One region of the Brachybacterium fresconis genome, then DNA from elsewhere that is predicted to be linked to it. Evidence: predicted binding sites of a transcription regulator. Region 1 holds the regulator's gene; the other holds the start of a gene.

Region 1 (7,856 bases):
GGTCGAGGGGAACCTGGAGCAGATCCAGGCCTCCCAGCATGCCTCGACCCACCAGAACCGGTCCGAGCGGGATTCGTTCATGGCGATGTACGAGGACCGCCTGGCCCTCCTGCGCTCCGTGGCCCGCAGCGTCGTCTTCGGCCGGCTCGACACCGACGAGGCGGCCCGGCACTACATCGGCCGCATCGGACTGTTCACCGCCGATCGCGAGCAGCTCCTGGTGGACTGGCGCGCCCCCGCCGCTGCCGCCTTCTACCAGGCCACCAGCACCGACCGCCAGAACGTGCGCCTGCGCCGCCACCTGATCAGCCGCGGTCGCAGCGTGATCGGGCTCGAGGACGACGTCCTGGACCAGGCGGTGTTCGAGGGCGACCACCACGACGTGGTGCTGCAGGGCGAGGGAGCCCTGCTCGCGGCCGTCTCCGGGCAGCGCACCGGGCGCATGGGCGACATCGTCGCGACCATCCAGTCCGAGCAGGACCGCATCATCCGCTCGACGAACCGCGGCGTGCTCGTGGTCCAGGGCGGCCCCGGCACCGGCAAGACGGCCGTCGCCCTGCATCGGGCGGCCTACCTGCTCTACACCCATCGCCGCCGGCTCGAGCACACGGGCGTGCTGATCATGGCCCCCACCTCGGGGTTCCTGCGGTACATCGAACGGGTCCTGCCGAGCCTCGGCGAGTCCGGAGTGGTCATGCTGACCCCGGGCGAGCTCTTCCCCGGCATCGAGACCTTCGTCCACGACCGCGACGAGGTCGCCCGGGTCAAGGGCGATACCGCGATGGCCGAGCTCCTCGCCCGTGCGGTCAAGCAGCGCCAGGTCATCCCGTCGGACGACCTCGAGCTGAGGATCGACGGCACCCCGATCACGCTCACCCGTGACGCGCTCCGCGCGGCGCGGCGGGAGGCCCGCTCCACGCACAAGCCGCACAACGCCGCCCGTTCCGTGTTCGTCCGGGCGGCGATGGACCGCCTGGTCGAGGCCTACGAGAAGGCGCTGATCGCGCGCGGCAGGACCGTGGTGCCGGAGGACCGTCCCGACCTGCTGTCCGACCTCCGCCACGACCATGAGATCAAGCGTCGGCTGAACCTGGCCTGGCTCCCCTACACGCCGCAGGGCTTCCTGCGCATCCTGCTGTCCCGACCGGACCGGCTGCGCGCCGCGGCGCCACCGGCTCTCGTCGGGCAGCTCCAGCTGCTGGTCCGCCCGAAGGACTCGGCCTGGACGGTCGAGGACGTCCCGCTGCTGGACGAGGTCGCCGAGCTGCTGGGCGAGGATGCCGCTCCGGCCGAGGCCCGGGCCCGGGAGGCGGCCGACCGGCGGGAGGCCGACGTCGACTACGCCCGCCGGGTGATCGAGAACGTCGACACCTCGGGCATCGTGCGCGCCGAGGACCTCGCCGACCAGGTCAGCCAGATCCGCGACGGCCGCACCCTCGCCGAGCGCGCCTCCGCCGAGCGCAGCTGGACCTACGGGCACGTCGTGGTCGACGAGGCCCAGGAGCACTCCCCCATGAGCTGGCGGGCCCTGATGCGGCGCGCTCCCACGAAGTCCTTCACCGTGGTCGGGGACGTCGCCCAGACCTCCTCGGCCGGAGGGACCTCGTCCTGGACGGATGCGCTGGGCCCGTACATCCAAGATCGCCTGCAGGTCGAGCATCTCACCGTCAACTACCGCACCCCGAGCCGGATCATGGACCGGGCCGTCGCGATGGCGAAGGCCCATCAGCTGCCGGTCACCGAAGTCAGCTCGGTCCGGGAAGGCGATCATGATCCGCTGATCGAGCGGAGCGAGGAGACCGAGCTCGCCGACCGCACGGCCGAGGCGGTGAGCGCCGCGTACGACACCGGCACCGGACGCCTGGCCGTGATCACGGTGGCCGAGCGCATCGATGCCGTGCTCGCACGGCTGCACGATCACCCTCAGCTGCCCCGGGCAGGCGCGGGCTCCGCCGGCGTGGACGACGAGATCGCCGTGATGACCGCGCAGGATGCGAAGGGGCTGGAGTTCGACGGGGTGATCATCCTGGAACCGGCCGAGCTGATCGACGCTCACGGCGCCGGCGACCTCTACGTCGCGATGAGCCGGCCGACCCGGCACCTCGGCGTGGTCCACGCCCGGGATCTGCCGGCGGGGATCGGCCCGTCCTGAGACCGGGATCGGCGGCCGCGGCTTCCCCTCCGCGACCGCCGATCGGTCGTGCACTGCGAGAGTGCACGGGGGACATCTTATGCACAGCCGACGGCTGCTTCGAACCGATCGGCGCAGAAATCTGGAAACCCCCACGCTCCGTCGGGATCGACCCGTCTCTCAGACCGACGCGGAGGCCGCCTCGGCGCGCAGCCGGGCGATCTCGCTCTCGAAGTCCTCGAGCGTGTCGAAGTCCTGGTACACGCTCGCGAACCGGAGGTAGGCGACCAGGTCGAGCTCCTGCAGCGGCTGCAGGATCGACAGGCCGACCTGGTGCGCGTCGATCTCCGCCTGGCCGCTGGAGCGGATCGTCTCCTCGACCCGCTGGGCGAGCATCGCCAGCTGGTCGTCGCTGACCGGGCGACCCTGGCAGGCCTTGCGCACGCCGGAGATCACCTTCGCCCGGCTGAACGGTTCACTGACGCCGGAGCGCTTGAGCACGGACAGGGAGGCCGTCTCGGAAGTCGAGAAGCGCCGCGAACAGTTCGGGCACTGACGACGGCGCCGGATGGTCGCGCCGTCGTCGGACGTGCGCGAATCCACGACCCGGGAGTCAGGATGGCGGCAGAACGGGCAGTGCATCCGGTCAGGATACCGGCACGTCGCCCGCTCAGCGCTCGAGGGATCCCGGCGACGGCAGCTCGATCTGCTGACCGGCGGTGACGCGCCCGGTGGCCAACTGGTTGAGCGTGCGCACCTCGGCGATGTACTCCCGCTCGCTCATCGGTGCCGGAGCGTACTGCTCGGCGTAGCCCCACAGGGTGTCCCCGGCCTCGACCGTGATGGTCGTCGGAGGCTCCGGCTCAGGGCCCGCCACGGCGGAGGGCACGTCGAACACCAGCAGCAGGGCGCCGGCGACGAGGAGCCCGAGCACGAAGGCTGCCAGCGTCAGCAGCGCGCGACCGCGCCGGGTGGGCTCGAGTCGAACATCCGCTCGAGAGGCCTGCGCGTCGTGCTGGTCGCGATGCTGCCGGAAGGGAAGGACCGTCGCGGTCTGCGTCGTCATATCCGAACTCCTGTTCGATCGAATCTTTGTGCGACTGTAGCCGGGGAGCGGCGCGACACGCAAGAGGAATCTCGAACACCTGTTTGGCATCCGGTGCGCGCCGCCCTAGGCTGGGTGACAGGACAACGGAACCGCGAGGGTCCGACAGACGAAGCCAGGAGGCCGCACGATGACGCCGAGCACCCCCCCGCCGATCCGGTCCCGCGGCGACGCCCCGGCGGATCCCGCGACGGCCGGCCTCACCCGTCGCCAGCGCCTCGTCCTGGAGACCATCAACGACGCGGTCTCCGCCCACGGGTACCCGCCCACGATGCGGGAGATCGGCGACGCCGTCGGCCTGACGTCCTCCTCGTCGGTGTCCCATCAGCTCCAGGCGCTCGAGCGCAAGGGCTTCCTGCGACGGGATCCGAAGCGCCCGCGGGCGATGGAGGTCGTGATGCCCGAGGAGGACGGTGCCCCGGCCCCCGTGCCGATCCCGGACATATCCCCCGAGTCGGTCACGGTGCCGCTGGTCGGCCGGATCGCAGCCGGGGTGCCGATCACGGCCGAGGAGCAGGTCGAGGACGTCTTCACCCTCCCCTCGCGCCTGGTCGGCGACGGGAACCTCTTCCTGCTGCAGGTCGTCGGCGATTCCATGATCGACGCCGCCATCTGCGACGGCGACTGGGTGGTGGTGCGCTCTCAGCGCTCGGCCGAGAAGGGTGAGATCGTCGCCGCCATGATCGACGGAGAGGCCACCGTGAAGACGTTCGTGCAGCGCGACGACCACGTCTGGCTCATGCCGCACAACCCAGCCTTCGCCCCGATCCTGGGCGACCACGCCGAGATCCTCGGCAAGGTCGTCGCGGTGCTGCGCGCGGTCTGAGCGCCCCGGCCGCTGCGACCGGCCCTCGGGCCCGCCGCCGCGGCGGTCTCAGGAATCGGCGAGACGGCGCAGAGCGCCGAGCGCGACCTCGGGATCGGCCGTCGGCCACAACGGCGGCACCGCCTCGCGCAGGAAGCCTCCGTAGCGCGCGGTGGCCAGGCGCGGATCCAGCACGGCCACCATGCCCCGGTCCTCCTGCGAGCGGATCAGGCGCCCCGCGCCCTGGGCCAGCAGCAGCGCGGCGTGCTGGGCGGAGACGGACATGAACCCGTTGCCGCCGTGCCGGGCGATCCGCTCCTGGCGGGCGGAGGTCAGCGGGTCGTCGGGTCGCGGGAACGGGATCCGGTCGATGGTGACCAGACGCAGCGACCGGCCCGAGACGTCCACCCCCTGCCACAGAGTGAGGGTGCCGAACAGGGAGGCGTCCTCGTCCTCGCGGAAGTTCCGCACCAGGTTCGCCATCGAGTCCTCCCCCTGCACCTCGATCGTGAGGTCGAGTCGGGCGCGCACGTGCTCGGCCGCCAGTTCCGCGCCGCGGCGCGAGGAGAACAGGCACAGCGCGCCCCCGCGGGATGCCTCCACCAGATCGGTCAGGTGGTCGAGCATCGCCGGCGATGGTCCCTCCCGTCCGGGCTGCGGCAGGTGGCGGGCGGTGTAGAGGATCCCCTGGCTCCGATAGGCGAAGGGGCTGCCCACGTCGAGGCCGGCCCAGGCTCCGCTGTCCTCCCCCGGCGGCAGCTCGTCCACCTCGGTGCGACCGGCCCGGCCCAGGCCCACCTCGCCGGCAGCGGGTTCGAAACGGCCGGCGAGGGCGAGCGTCGCCGAGGTGAGCACGGCGGTGCGGTCCTCGAGGATCGCGCCGCGCATGGCGGCGGCGACGCTGAGGGGCGCCACCTGGATGCTGGAGCGACCGGTGGCCTGGGAGCGGGAGACGGAGACCACGTCGTCCTCCCCCGGCGCGCCGAGCCGCTCGCAGACGTCGATGATCTCCTGCAGGTTCGCCCGGACCGTCTTGCGGGTCCCGGCCGTGGACGCGGAGCCGTCCTCGCCGGCGTCCTTCGCATCGGAGTGGGCGGTCCGCGCCTCGACGCGCAGCTGCTGGACGGCATCGGCCAGACGGTCGGGCAGGTCACCGAGCACCCGGCCGTCCGGCGCCAGCTCGAGGGCCTCCCGCAGCTCCTCGGCGGCGTCGTCGAGAGCCGTCGCCGCGACCCCCAGGCCGCGCAGCTCCCGCACGGTGCCCCGCAGCATGCCGGGGCTGAGGACCTCGGTGACGGCGCCGGTGACCCGGCCGGTGAGGTCATGCGCCTCGTCGAAGACGACGACGTCGTGGTCGGGGATGATGCCGTGGTTGTCGAAGGAGTCGATCGCCAGCAGAGCGTGATTGGTCACCACGATGTCGACCTCGCGAGCGAGCTCCCGGCTGTGCTCGGCGAAGCAGGACTCGACCATCGGGCAGGTGCCGCCCAAGCACTGGGAGCCGGTGACGGAGACCTGCCGCCAGGCGCGATCGGAGACGGGGTCGTCCAGCGCGTCGCGGTCGCCGCTGTCGGTCTCCTCGGACCACTCGCGCAGGCGACGCACCTGGTCGCCCAGGCGTTCGCCGCCGCCCCGGGCGGGGTCCGCGGACGCCTCGGCGAACAGCGCGCCGGGGTCGATGTCGACGGGGTAGCCGCCGTCGATCTTGTGGCGGCACAGGTAGTTCGCCCGCCCCTTGAGCAGGGCGAAGGTCGGGGTGCGCGGCAGGTGCGGGGAGAGCGCCTCGACCAGGTACGGCAGGTCCTTGCGCACGATCTGCGTCTGCAGCGCGATGGTGGCGGTGGAGATCACCACCGGCCGACGGCTGACCAGGGCGTGGCGCAGCGCCGGCACCAGATAGGCGAGCGATTTTCCGGTTCCGGTGCCGGCCTGGACCAGCAGGTGGCGCCCTCCGGTCATGGCCGTCTCCACCGCCTGTGCCATGGCCTGCTGGCCCGGACGCTGGGTGCCGCCGATCGCCGTGACCGCCGCGTCCATGAGGGTCGACAGCTGGATGTCGGCGGCCTCCGGGGCGGCCTGGTGAGCGGTGGCGGTGGTCATCGGATCAGGGTATCCGCGCCGTCGTCCCCGCCCCGTCAGGCCGCGCCGTGCAGCTCTGCGGCGAGCGCCTCATCCACGCGGGCGTGGAGGTGGGTGCCCTCCATGATGTGCTCCTCGGCCAGGACCTCACCGCTGCTGTGCACCCGCGAGACGAGGTCGCCGCGGGAATAGGGCACGACCACGTCGACCTCGACCGCCGGGCGGGGCAGTCGCTCTGCGATCAGGTCACGCAGCTCCGCCACGCCCATCCCCGTGCGGGCGGAGACGACGAGCGGGTCGCCGACCTGGCTGCGCAGTCGAGCGATCGTCTCCGGCTCGGCGATGTCCGCCTTGTTGAGCACGACGATCTCGGGCACGTCGAAGCCCTCGAGCTCGCCGAGCACGGTGCGCACGGCGCGGATCTGCCCTTCGGGGTCGGGGTGGGAGGCATCGACCACGTGCAGCAGCAGGTCGGCGTCCCCGACCTCCTCGAGGGTGGAGCGGAACGCCTCCACCAGCTGGGTGGGCAGGTGCCGCACGAAGCCGACGGTGTCGGCGTAGGTGAACTCGCGGCCGTCGGGCGTCCGTGAGCGCCGCACGGTCGGGTCGAGGGTCGCGAACAGGGCGTTCTCGACCAGGACTCCGGCGCCGGTGAGCCGGTTCAGCAGCGAGGACTTGCCGGCGTTGGTGTATCCGGCGATCGCGACCGCGGGCACCTGGTTGCGCTTGCGGTCCGCGCGCTGGGTGTCCCGGCCCGGGGTCATCGCCGTGATCTGGCGGCGCAGCTTGGCCATGCGGTCGCGGATGCGGCGTCGGTCCAGCTCGATCTTCGTCTCGCCGGGGCCGCGCGAGCCCATACCGGCACCGGCGCCGCCCACCTGGCCACCGGCCTGCCGGGACATCGACTCGCCCCAGCCGCGCAGTCGCGGCATCAGGTACTCGAGCTGGGCGAGCTCCACCTGCGCCTTGCCCTCGCGGGATTTGGCGTGCTGGGCGAAGATGTCCAGGATCAGCGCGGTGCGGTCGATGACCTTGACCTTGACGATGTCCTCGAGCGCACGGCGCTGGCCGGGTCCGAGCTCGCCGTCGGCGATCACGGTGTCGGCGCCGTGCTCGGCGACGACCTCCGCGAGCTCCGCGGCCTTGCCCTTGCCCAGGAAGGTGGCCGGGTCGGGGTGGGCGCGGCGCTGGAGCACGCCGTCGAGCACGGTGGAGCCGGCGGTCTCGGCGAGCGCCGCGAGCTCGTGCAGGCTGGTCTCCGCCTCGGCGGAGTCGCCGGAGGTGTACAGACCGGCCAGGACGACGCGCTCCAGGCGGAGTCGGCGGTACTCGACCTCGGTGACGTCCTCGAGCTCGGTGGAGAGCCCCGCCACGCGGCGCAGGGCCTGGCGGTCGGCGAGGTCGTACTGCGCGCCGTCGGCCTCGGAGTCGTAGGTCACGGCGGAGACGGAGGCGTCGCCGCGGGAGAGGATCCGCTCGGTCAACGGGTCCCGACGGGACGGGGTGGTCGCGGCGTCCGTGGTCTCGGTGCGCGCCGTGGCCCCGGTCCCTCCCGTGGTGGTCCCGTCGACGTCCGTGTCGGAATCGGGTTCGGGATGGAAAGCAATGGGCACGATCGGGGCGCTCCTTGGGGTCGGGGACGAGCTGTCATCCCAGAATCCCACGCCGCGTCGCCGCGGTCGAGCGATTTTGCCCTGGGCGGATCGGGCGGCGATCCGCTGCGGGGGCGCGACGGG
Region 2 (7,856 bases), 2.8 Mb from region 1:
CACCGTGACGGGGTCGAAGGTCGCGGCCTCCAGGACGATGTCCCGTGTGGCCGGGGAGACCTCGGTGTCCTCGCCGCCCATGACGCCGGCGATGCCGAGCACGCGCGCGCCCTCGCCGCCGTCGCTGTCGGTGATCAGCAGGTCCTCGGCATCGAGGCGGCGGGTGACGTCGTCGAGCGTGGTGAGCTCCTCCCCCGCCCGCGCACGGCGCACCACGATGGGGGCGACGACCTGCTCGGCGTCATAGGCGTGCAGGGGCTGGCCGAGATCGAGCATGACGTAGTTGGTCACGTCGACGATCAGGGAGATCGGTCGCATGCCGGCCTGGGTGAGGCGCCGCGCCATCCAGCGGGGCGTCTGCGCGGTGGGATCCACGCCGTGCACCTCGAGGGCGACGAAGCGGCTGCAGCCCGGGCCGGACGGGAGCGGGGCGTCGTCGTGCAGCTGCACCGCGACGCCGGGTCCGGCCGGGGTCGGGACCTCGACGGTGGTGACCGGGTCGGTGAAATCCGCGCCGGTGGCGTGGGAGTATTCGCGGGCCACGCCGCGCATCGAGAAGCAGTACCCGCGGTCGGGGGTCACGTTGATCTCGACGACCTCGTCGGACAGCCCCAGCAGGGCGATCGCGTCGTCGCCGGGCGCGGCGCTCAGGCCTTCCGCATGCCCGCGGCCGAGCACGATGATGCCGTCCTCGCCCGACGGATCCTCGCCCAGTCCCAGCTCCTGGCCGGAGCAGATCATCCCGTCGGATGTGTGCCCGTAGGTCTTCCGCGCGGCGATCGCGAAGTCTCCGGGCAGCACGGTGCCCGGCAGGGAGACCACGACGAGATCTCCCGCGACGAAGTTGTGCGCGCCGCAGACGATGCCGCGGCTGGGGCGCTCCGCGCCCGGCTGGGGGTCCTGGGGATCGTCGGCGTCCTCGTTGTGCTCGGGGCCGACGTCCACGCGCACCCAGTTGATGGTCTTTCCGTTCTTCTGCGGCTCGCCCACGAGCTCGAGCACGCGGCCGACGACCAGCGGGCCGGTCACCTGCGCGCCGAAGATCGTCTCCTCCTCGAGGCCCACCCGGGAGAGGTCCGTGGCGACCTGCAGGGCCGAAGCGTCGGAGGGCAGGCTCGCGTGCTCGGCGAGCCAGGTCAGGGGAATGCGAGGCATCTCAGATCTCCGTCCCGTAGTGCTGGGAGAAGCGGACGTCGCCCTCCACCATGTCGCGCATGTCCGCCACGCCGTTGCGGAGCATGAGCAGACGCTCGATCCCGAGGCCGAAGGCGAAGCCCTGGTACCTCTCGGGGTCCACCCCGGCGGCGCGGAGCACGTTCGGATGGACCATGCCGCAGCCGCCCATCTCGATCCAGCCGGTGCCGCCGCAGACCCGGCAGTCCGGGTCCGCGTCGTGGTCCAGGCCCAGCCGCGCCTGGCAGCGGAAGCAGCGGAAGTCCATCTCGGCGCTGGGCTCGGTGAAGGGGAAGTGGTTGGGGCGCAGCCGCGTGATGGGCGCCCCGCCGAACAGGTGCGCCGCGAGGGCGTCCAGCGTCCCGACGAGGTTCGCCATAGTCAGGTTCTCATCGATCGCGAGACCCTCGACCTGGTGGAACATCGGCGAGTGGGTCGCGTCGATCTCGTCGGCGCGGTACACGGTCCCCGGGCAGGCCACGTACAGCGGGGCGCCGCGCTCGAGCATCGCGCGGATCTGCACCGGCGAGGTCTGGGTGCGCAGCAGCATCCCGGAGCCCTCGGGCGCGACGTACAGCGTGTCCTGCAGCGAGCGCGAGGGGTGCTCGGGATCGGCGTTCAGGGCATCGAAGTTCAGCCAGGAGGACTCGATCTCCGGGCCCTCGGCGATCTCCCAGCCGATCCCGACGAAGAAGTCGCCGATGCGATCGGTCAGCGTGGTCAGCGGGTGCGCGGCGCCCCGGGGGCGCAGATCCGTGGGCAGCGTGACGTCGACGGTCTCGGCGGCGAGCGCGGCCTCCTCCTCGGCGGCGGCGAGCTCCTCCTGCCGGGCCGACAGCGCCTTCTGCACGCGGCCCTTGCCCTGGCCCACCAGCTTGCCGGCGGCGGCCTTGCGGTCCTTGGGCAGATCCTTGATGGCGCGGTTCGCGGAGGTCAGCACGCTCGCATCGCCCACGTGCCGGGTCCGCACCTGCTTCAGGGAGGCGGTGTCGGGCGCAGCGGCGATCGCGGCGAGCGCGTCGTCGACCGCGGCGGTGATGCTCGCCTCGTCGATCTGGGGCGCCTCGGGCGCGGGGGGTGTGTCGGACACGGGCATCGCTTTCGTCGGGAGTCGTCCTGAGGGGTCACGGGGTGCGGGCACCGGGGCGCGGCACCGCGGACCATTCTAGGAGGCCCGGCGCGCGGACGTCGGCCGTGCCTGCGAGCGAGGGTCGTCGGCCTGGTGTCCCGTCGTCGACCGCGCCCACGAGCGGACGCCGACCGCGCCTGCGAGCGGACGTCCGCCGCGCCTGCGCGTGCACTCTCGGCACCCGGCCCGGACCCGTCCGGCCCTGCTCATCGACAGGCGCCGCGGAGCTGGTCACGGCTAGGCTGGCCCGGAACCCCGACCTCGAAGGAGGCCAGCATGTCCTGGACCGTGAAGGGCGTCGTCGCCCGCGCCGAGAAACAGCCCGCCGAACTGGTCGACATCGTCGTACCGGACCCGGGACCGAACGACGTCGTCGTCGACATCGAGGCCACCGGTGTCTGCCACACCGATCTCGCCTACCGCGACGGCGGCATCAACGACGAGTTCCCCTTCCTGCTGGGCCATGAGTCCGCGGGCCGCGTCTCGGCGATCGGCGAGGACGTCACCCACGTCGAGATCGGCGACTACGTCGTGCTGAACTGGCGCGCCGTGTGCGGCCAGTGCCGCGCCTGCAAGAAGGGCGTGACGCAGTACTGCTTCGACACCCACAACGCCTCGAAGCCCATGACCCTCCCGGACGGCACCGAGCTGACCGCCGCCCTCGGCATCGGCTCCTTCGCCGAGAAGACCTTGGTCCACGAGGGCCAGTGCACGAAGGTCTCCCCCGACGCCCCGCCGGAGGTCGCCGGTCTGCTGGGCTGCGGCGTCATGGCCGGCATCGGGGCCGCGATCAACACCGGCGCCGTCCAGCGCGGCGAGTCCATCGCGGTGATCGGCCTGGGCGGCGTGGGCTGCGCGGCGATCGCCGGGGCGGAGCTCGCCGGGGCCACGACGATCATCGGTCTCGATGTCGACGAGCAGAAGCTCGCCGCCGCGGAGGAGCTGGGCGCCACCCACACCCTGGCCACCAAGGGACTCTCCCCGCAGCAGGTCGCCGAGAAGATCCAGGAGCTCACCGGCGGCTTCGGGGCCGACGTCGTCGTCGACGCGGTCGGCATCCCGCAGACCTACGAGACCGCGTTCTACGGACGCGATCTCGCCGGCCGCGTCGTGCTGGTCGGCGTCCCCCGCCCGGACGTCGAGATCACGCTGCCGATGCTGGACGTGTTCGGCCGCGGCGGCGCCCTGAAGTCCTCCTGGTACGGGGACTGCCTGCCCGAGCGGGACTTCCCGTATCTCACGGACCTGTTCCTGCAGGGCCGGCTGCCGCTGGACCGCTTCGTCACCGGGCGCACCGATCTGCCCGGGGTCGATGCGGCGCTGGATTCCCTGCACGACGGCGCGAACCTGCGCACCGTGGCGGTGGTCTCCTGATGAGCATCCGACTCGATCACGCCACCACCTCCGGCACCTTCAGCCTCGACGGGGAGACCCACGAGGTCGAGAACAACGTGTGGGTGCTCGGCGACGACGAGCAGTGCCTCGTCCTCGACGCCCCGCACGACGTGACGACGGTCCGTGACCTGGTGGGCGAGCGCGAGTGCGTCGGCATCCTGCTGACCCACGCGCACGACGATCATGTGCGGATGGCCCCGGAGCTCTCCGAGGCGCTCGAGGCTCCGATCCTGCTGAACCCGGCCGACCGCGAGGTCTGGCAGCTCACCCACGGCGACCTCCCTTGGGACGGCGACGTCACCGACGGTGACATGTTCACCCTCGGCGGCGTGGACCTCGAGGCCCTGCACACCCCGGGCCACTCCCCCGGCTCGACCTGCTACTACGTCGAGGAGCTCGGCGCGGTGTTCGTCGGCGACACCCTGTTCCAGGGCGGTCCCGGCGCCACCGGGCGGTCGTTCTCCTCGCGGGAGACGATCGAGCAGTCGATCCGGGAGCGCCTGTTCGCGCTGCCGGAGGACACGGTCGTGCACACCGGGCACGGCCCGGACACGACGATCGGGGCCGAGAAGAGGGCCGCGCAGGGCGATTGGCTGTGAGAGCCTCTCGCGCTCGGCCCTGCTGAGCACCATCTGCTGCTGACGGCGGCGGTCGCATCCCTGCGGCCGTCGCCGTTCGTGTGCGCGGGGTCGCAGAAGATGCTCGTGTGCGCGGGGCCGCGGATGATGCGCGGGGCTGCAGACGATGCTCGCGGGCCGCAGGGCCAGCGTGACGTCCCCCGTGGCGATGCGGGCCGCCGTACGTGCATGCGGAGCCGCGCGCGGTCGACAACGAAGAATCATCCGCCCGTTCGACATTCCATCACTGCAGGTCATCCTCGCCCCGAAGTTATCCACAGCTCTCCATCTGTCACACCCTCCTCTGTAGAATAGGTCACACGTTCGATGATCCGGCGGGGAGCAGTTCTCGCCGCAGACCCCAAGGAGGCGAGGGACGATGGGCGAGTTCGACGACGGCGCGGCACCGTTCCTCCTCGCGCCTCCCAGCCCCGAAGCGGCCGCGGCGGCGAAGCAGACGGCGGCCCGGAAGCGGCGTCGCGGCCCCATCTCGCGCGATGCGGTCCGACGTGCGGGGCTCAGCAGCTCTCCGCGGATCGCGCAGAAGCTGGCGGAGCTGTGGGACAGCGGCCGCCAGGACTCCCGCCGCCTCGCCCTGCGTTATCTCGTCGTCATCGAGGCGTCGCAGGACCCCTGGGGTCCGGAGCTCGATCGGGATGCCGCGGCCATGGAGGAGCTGCACGTCTCCCTCGCGCTGCGCTGCACGAGGGTGCAGGCCGCACGGACGATCCGCGAGTCCCATCGCGTCGGCGCCCTGCTCCCCCACATCCTCGACCGCCTGGCCGAGGGTGACTTCCCCGCCGCATGGTTCTCGACGGTGATCGAGCGCACCCACGAGCTCGGGGACGATGCTGTGCGCGAGGTGGACGAAGCGCTCGCGGACGCCGACCTCGCCATCAGTCCCGAGGCCTTCTCGCGGCGCCTCGGCCATCTGATCACGGCCGCGACCGCGCACAGCGAGCTGCCCGAGCACGCCACCCCCGAGGCTCGCCGCCGCGTGGTCCTCGATCCGCCGCGGCCCGATGGCACGGGCTGCCTGCGCATCATCGGCCCGATCCCGGAGCTGCTGGATCTCAGCCGCCGTCTCGACCAGGCCGCCCATGCCGTGAAGAACGCCCAGCTGGCCGCGCTCGAGGACGGCACGCCGATCCCCTCGGATCCCGACGGCATGATCGAGAGCACCGGCCAGGTGCCGCCCCTGACCACCACCCGCTACTCGGTGCTGCTGGGTGCGTGGCTCGACACCGACGGGGTCGAGGTGCCCGCAACGAGGTTCCGCATGACGGTGACGGTGCCGTTCATGACCCTGCTCGGAGAATCCGATGCTCCCGGCATGCTCGACGGCACCACTCCCATCCCCGCGGACATGGCGCGTGACCTCGCGGGCCGCGAGGATTCCTGGTACCGGGTCCTGACCGACCCTTCCACGGGCCGCTTCCTGCCCCTGGCCGCGGATCGCTACCGTCCGACGGCCGCGCAGCTGGAGCATCTTCGGCTGCGCCACCCCACCTGCGCGGTGCCCGGATGCAACCGGCCCACCTCCTGGCTGGCCGAGGCGGACCACATCGAGGAGTTCGACCATGAGGATCCCGCCTCCGGTGGTCCGACCGACGTGGACAACCTGCACGACCTCTGCCGCGAGCACCACCGGCTGAAGACGCTCGGCCTGCTCGATCCGGTGCGCGACGACCTCGCCGGCAAGACCTGGTGGGACGTCTCCGGGATGCTCATGACGATGCAGGACGACGGCCGTGACCTCGCCACCGAACAGGTCGTGACCGAGATGACCACAGCCTGGGAGCAGTTCGAAGCATCACGGGCGATGCGCACGGAGAGCACACGGCGACGGCGCGAGGTCCAGGAACGAGGGCTCTCCCCGGGGGACGTGACCACCGGTCCGGATGGTGAGGACGGATGGTGGGTCGGCCGCGATGGCGACCTGCATCCGCCCGGGCCGCCTCCGCCCTTCTGAGCCGCTCCTGCCGCCCGATCGACCGGGCTGCGGGGCAGGGCTCCGCGCCGCCCTCCGCGGCGATCACCCGGGAGGCTCGGACGCATCCTTCGACCGCTGGTCACGAGGCTGCGTCTCGTCGTGCGACGCCTCGACCCCGTGCTCATCCGTCGCGGTGGTCGCAGAGCCCGGTTCTCCCGCCCCTGCCGCGTCGGGGTCCGACATCGCAGAAGCCGACATCGCAGGGTCCGGCACCGCAGGAACCGACACCGCAGGGCCCGAGGACGCAGGCCCTGAGGCCCCGGGTTCGCGGCGTGCGGTCTCCGGTGCCGCCGCCGGCGCCTCCCCCCGCAAGCTCGCGAGGTATGCGTTGTACGCCTCGAGCTCCGCCCCGCCGTCGCGGTCCGCCTTGCGGTCGAACTGACGGGCGCGACGATCCTCGGACTGCATCCACATCGTCGCCATCAGGATCGCGTAGAAGAAGGTGGGGATCTCCGAGACCGCCCACATGATCGTGGCCCCGCGCTCCTGGATCAGCGCGAGCTGGTCGGCCGTGTACATCCCGAGCTCCCCGTACCAGTCCGGGGCGATCAGCCAGGTCGCGGAGACCAGCGCCACTCCGAAGAAGGCATGGAAGGCCAGAGTGACCAGCAGGGTGATCAGCTTCAGGATCGGGTTGATGGTCCTGGTGGACGGATCCACCCCGATCAGCACCCAGGCGAACAGATAGCCCGAGGCCAGGAAATGCACGGTCATCATCACATGGCCGACGTGCGTGTACATCGCCGCCTCGAACAGCGGCGAGAAGTAGAAGATCACCAGCGACCCGGCGAAGATCAGCCCGGCCACCGGCGGGTTGGCGACGAGCTGGGAGTACCGCGAGTGCAGAGCGGCGAGAACCCATTCGCGGATCCCGCGGGATCCGTCGGTCCGCGGGGCGACGGCACGCGAGAGCAGGGTGACGGGCCCGCCGAGCACCCACAGCGGCGGGGCGATCATCATCATCGCCATGTGCTGGACCATGTGGGCATCGAAGCGGAACCGACCCCAGGCGGCCACTCCCCCGTTCATCACCCAGGCGAAGGCCACGCAGCCCATCACGAAGGCGAGAGTGCGGTGCCACGGCCAGGTGTCGCCGCGGCGCACCAGCCGCACCACGCCGATCACGTACAGCGCGGCCATGGCCACGGCCAGCAGCAGCGCGATCCAGTCGGGCTGGAACAGCGTGAACATCGTGGCGGGGCCGAACTCCTGCTCCGGCGGCAGGTAGCCCACCAGCGACAGGACCTTCAGATCTCCCTCCGCAGGGATCTCCTGCGGCACCGGGGGCGCCGAACGCCCCAGAGCGATCGAGGCCCCGATCACGGCGGCCATCACCACGCCCTCGGTCGCCGCCAGGTGGCGGAAGCGCAGCCGATCGCCCAGTCGGCGGCGCTGGACGGCGCCGAGGCAGGCCAGCGTCACCAGTCCGATCGCCTTGACCAGCACCACGCGGCCGTAGCCGGTGCTCAGCAGCTCGCCCCAGGCGGACATGCGTATCGAGGCGCTGACCAGACCGCTGATCGCGAGGGAGGCGACCGCGGCCAGAGCC

The links. The regulator LexA, encoded in region 1, represses DNA repair genes until DNA is damaged. The targets are predictions, from matches to a motif close to TCGAACANNTGTTCGA.
Region 2: the regulator LexA is predicted to act here: its motif matches at 4,627-4,642, upstream of JOF44_RS06150 (HNH endonuclease signature motif containing protein).

Annotation. Positions count from the first base shown of each region.
Region 1 is NZ_JAGIOC010000001.1:4,192,435-4,200,290, reverse strand. Features, by position in the region: gene JOF44_RS18625 (HelD family protein) at 1-2,152, shown strand, start outside; gene nrdR (transcriptional regulator NrdR) at 2,312-2,773, opposite strand; gene JOF44_RS18615 (peptidoglycan-binding protein LysM) at 2,802-3,197, opposite strand; gene lexA (transcriptional repressor LexA) at 3,367-4,062, shown strand; gene JOF44_RS18605 (ATP-dependent DNA helicase) at 4,111-6,141, opposite strand; gene hflX (GTPase HflX) at 6,177-7,733, opposite strand.
Region 2 is NZ_JAGIOC010000001.1:1,347,620-1,355,475, forward strand. Features, by position in the region: gene pheT (phenylalanine--tRNA ligase subunit beta) at 1-1,155, opposite strand, end outside; gene pheS (phenylalanine--tRNA ligase subunit alpha) at 1,157-2,269, opposite strand; gene JOF44_RS06140 (S-(hydroxymethyl)mycothiol dehydrogenase) at 2,579-3,676, shown strand; gene JOF44_RS06145 (MBL fold metallo-hydrolase) at 3,676-4,296, shown strand; gene JOF44_RS06150 (HNH endonuclease signature motif containing protein) at 4,694-6,286, shown strand; gene JOF44_RS06155 (bifunctional copper resistance protein CopD/cytochrome c oxidase assembly protein) at 6,350-7,856, opposite strand, start outside.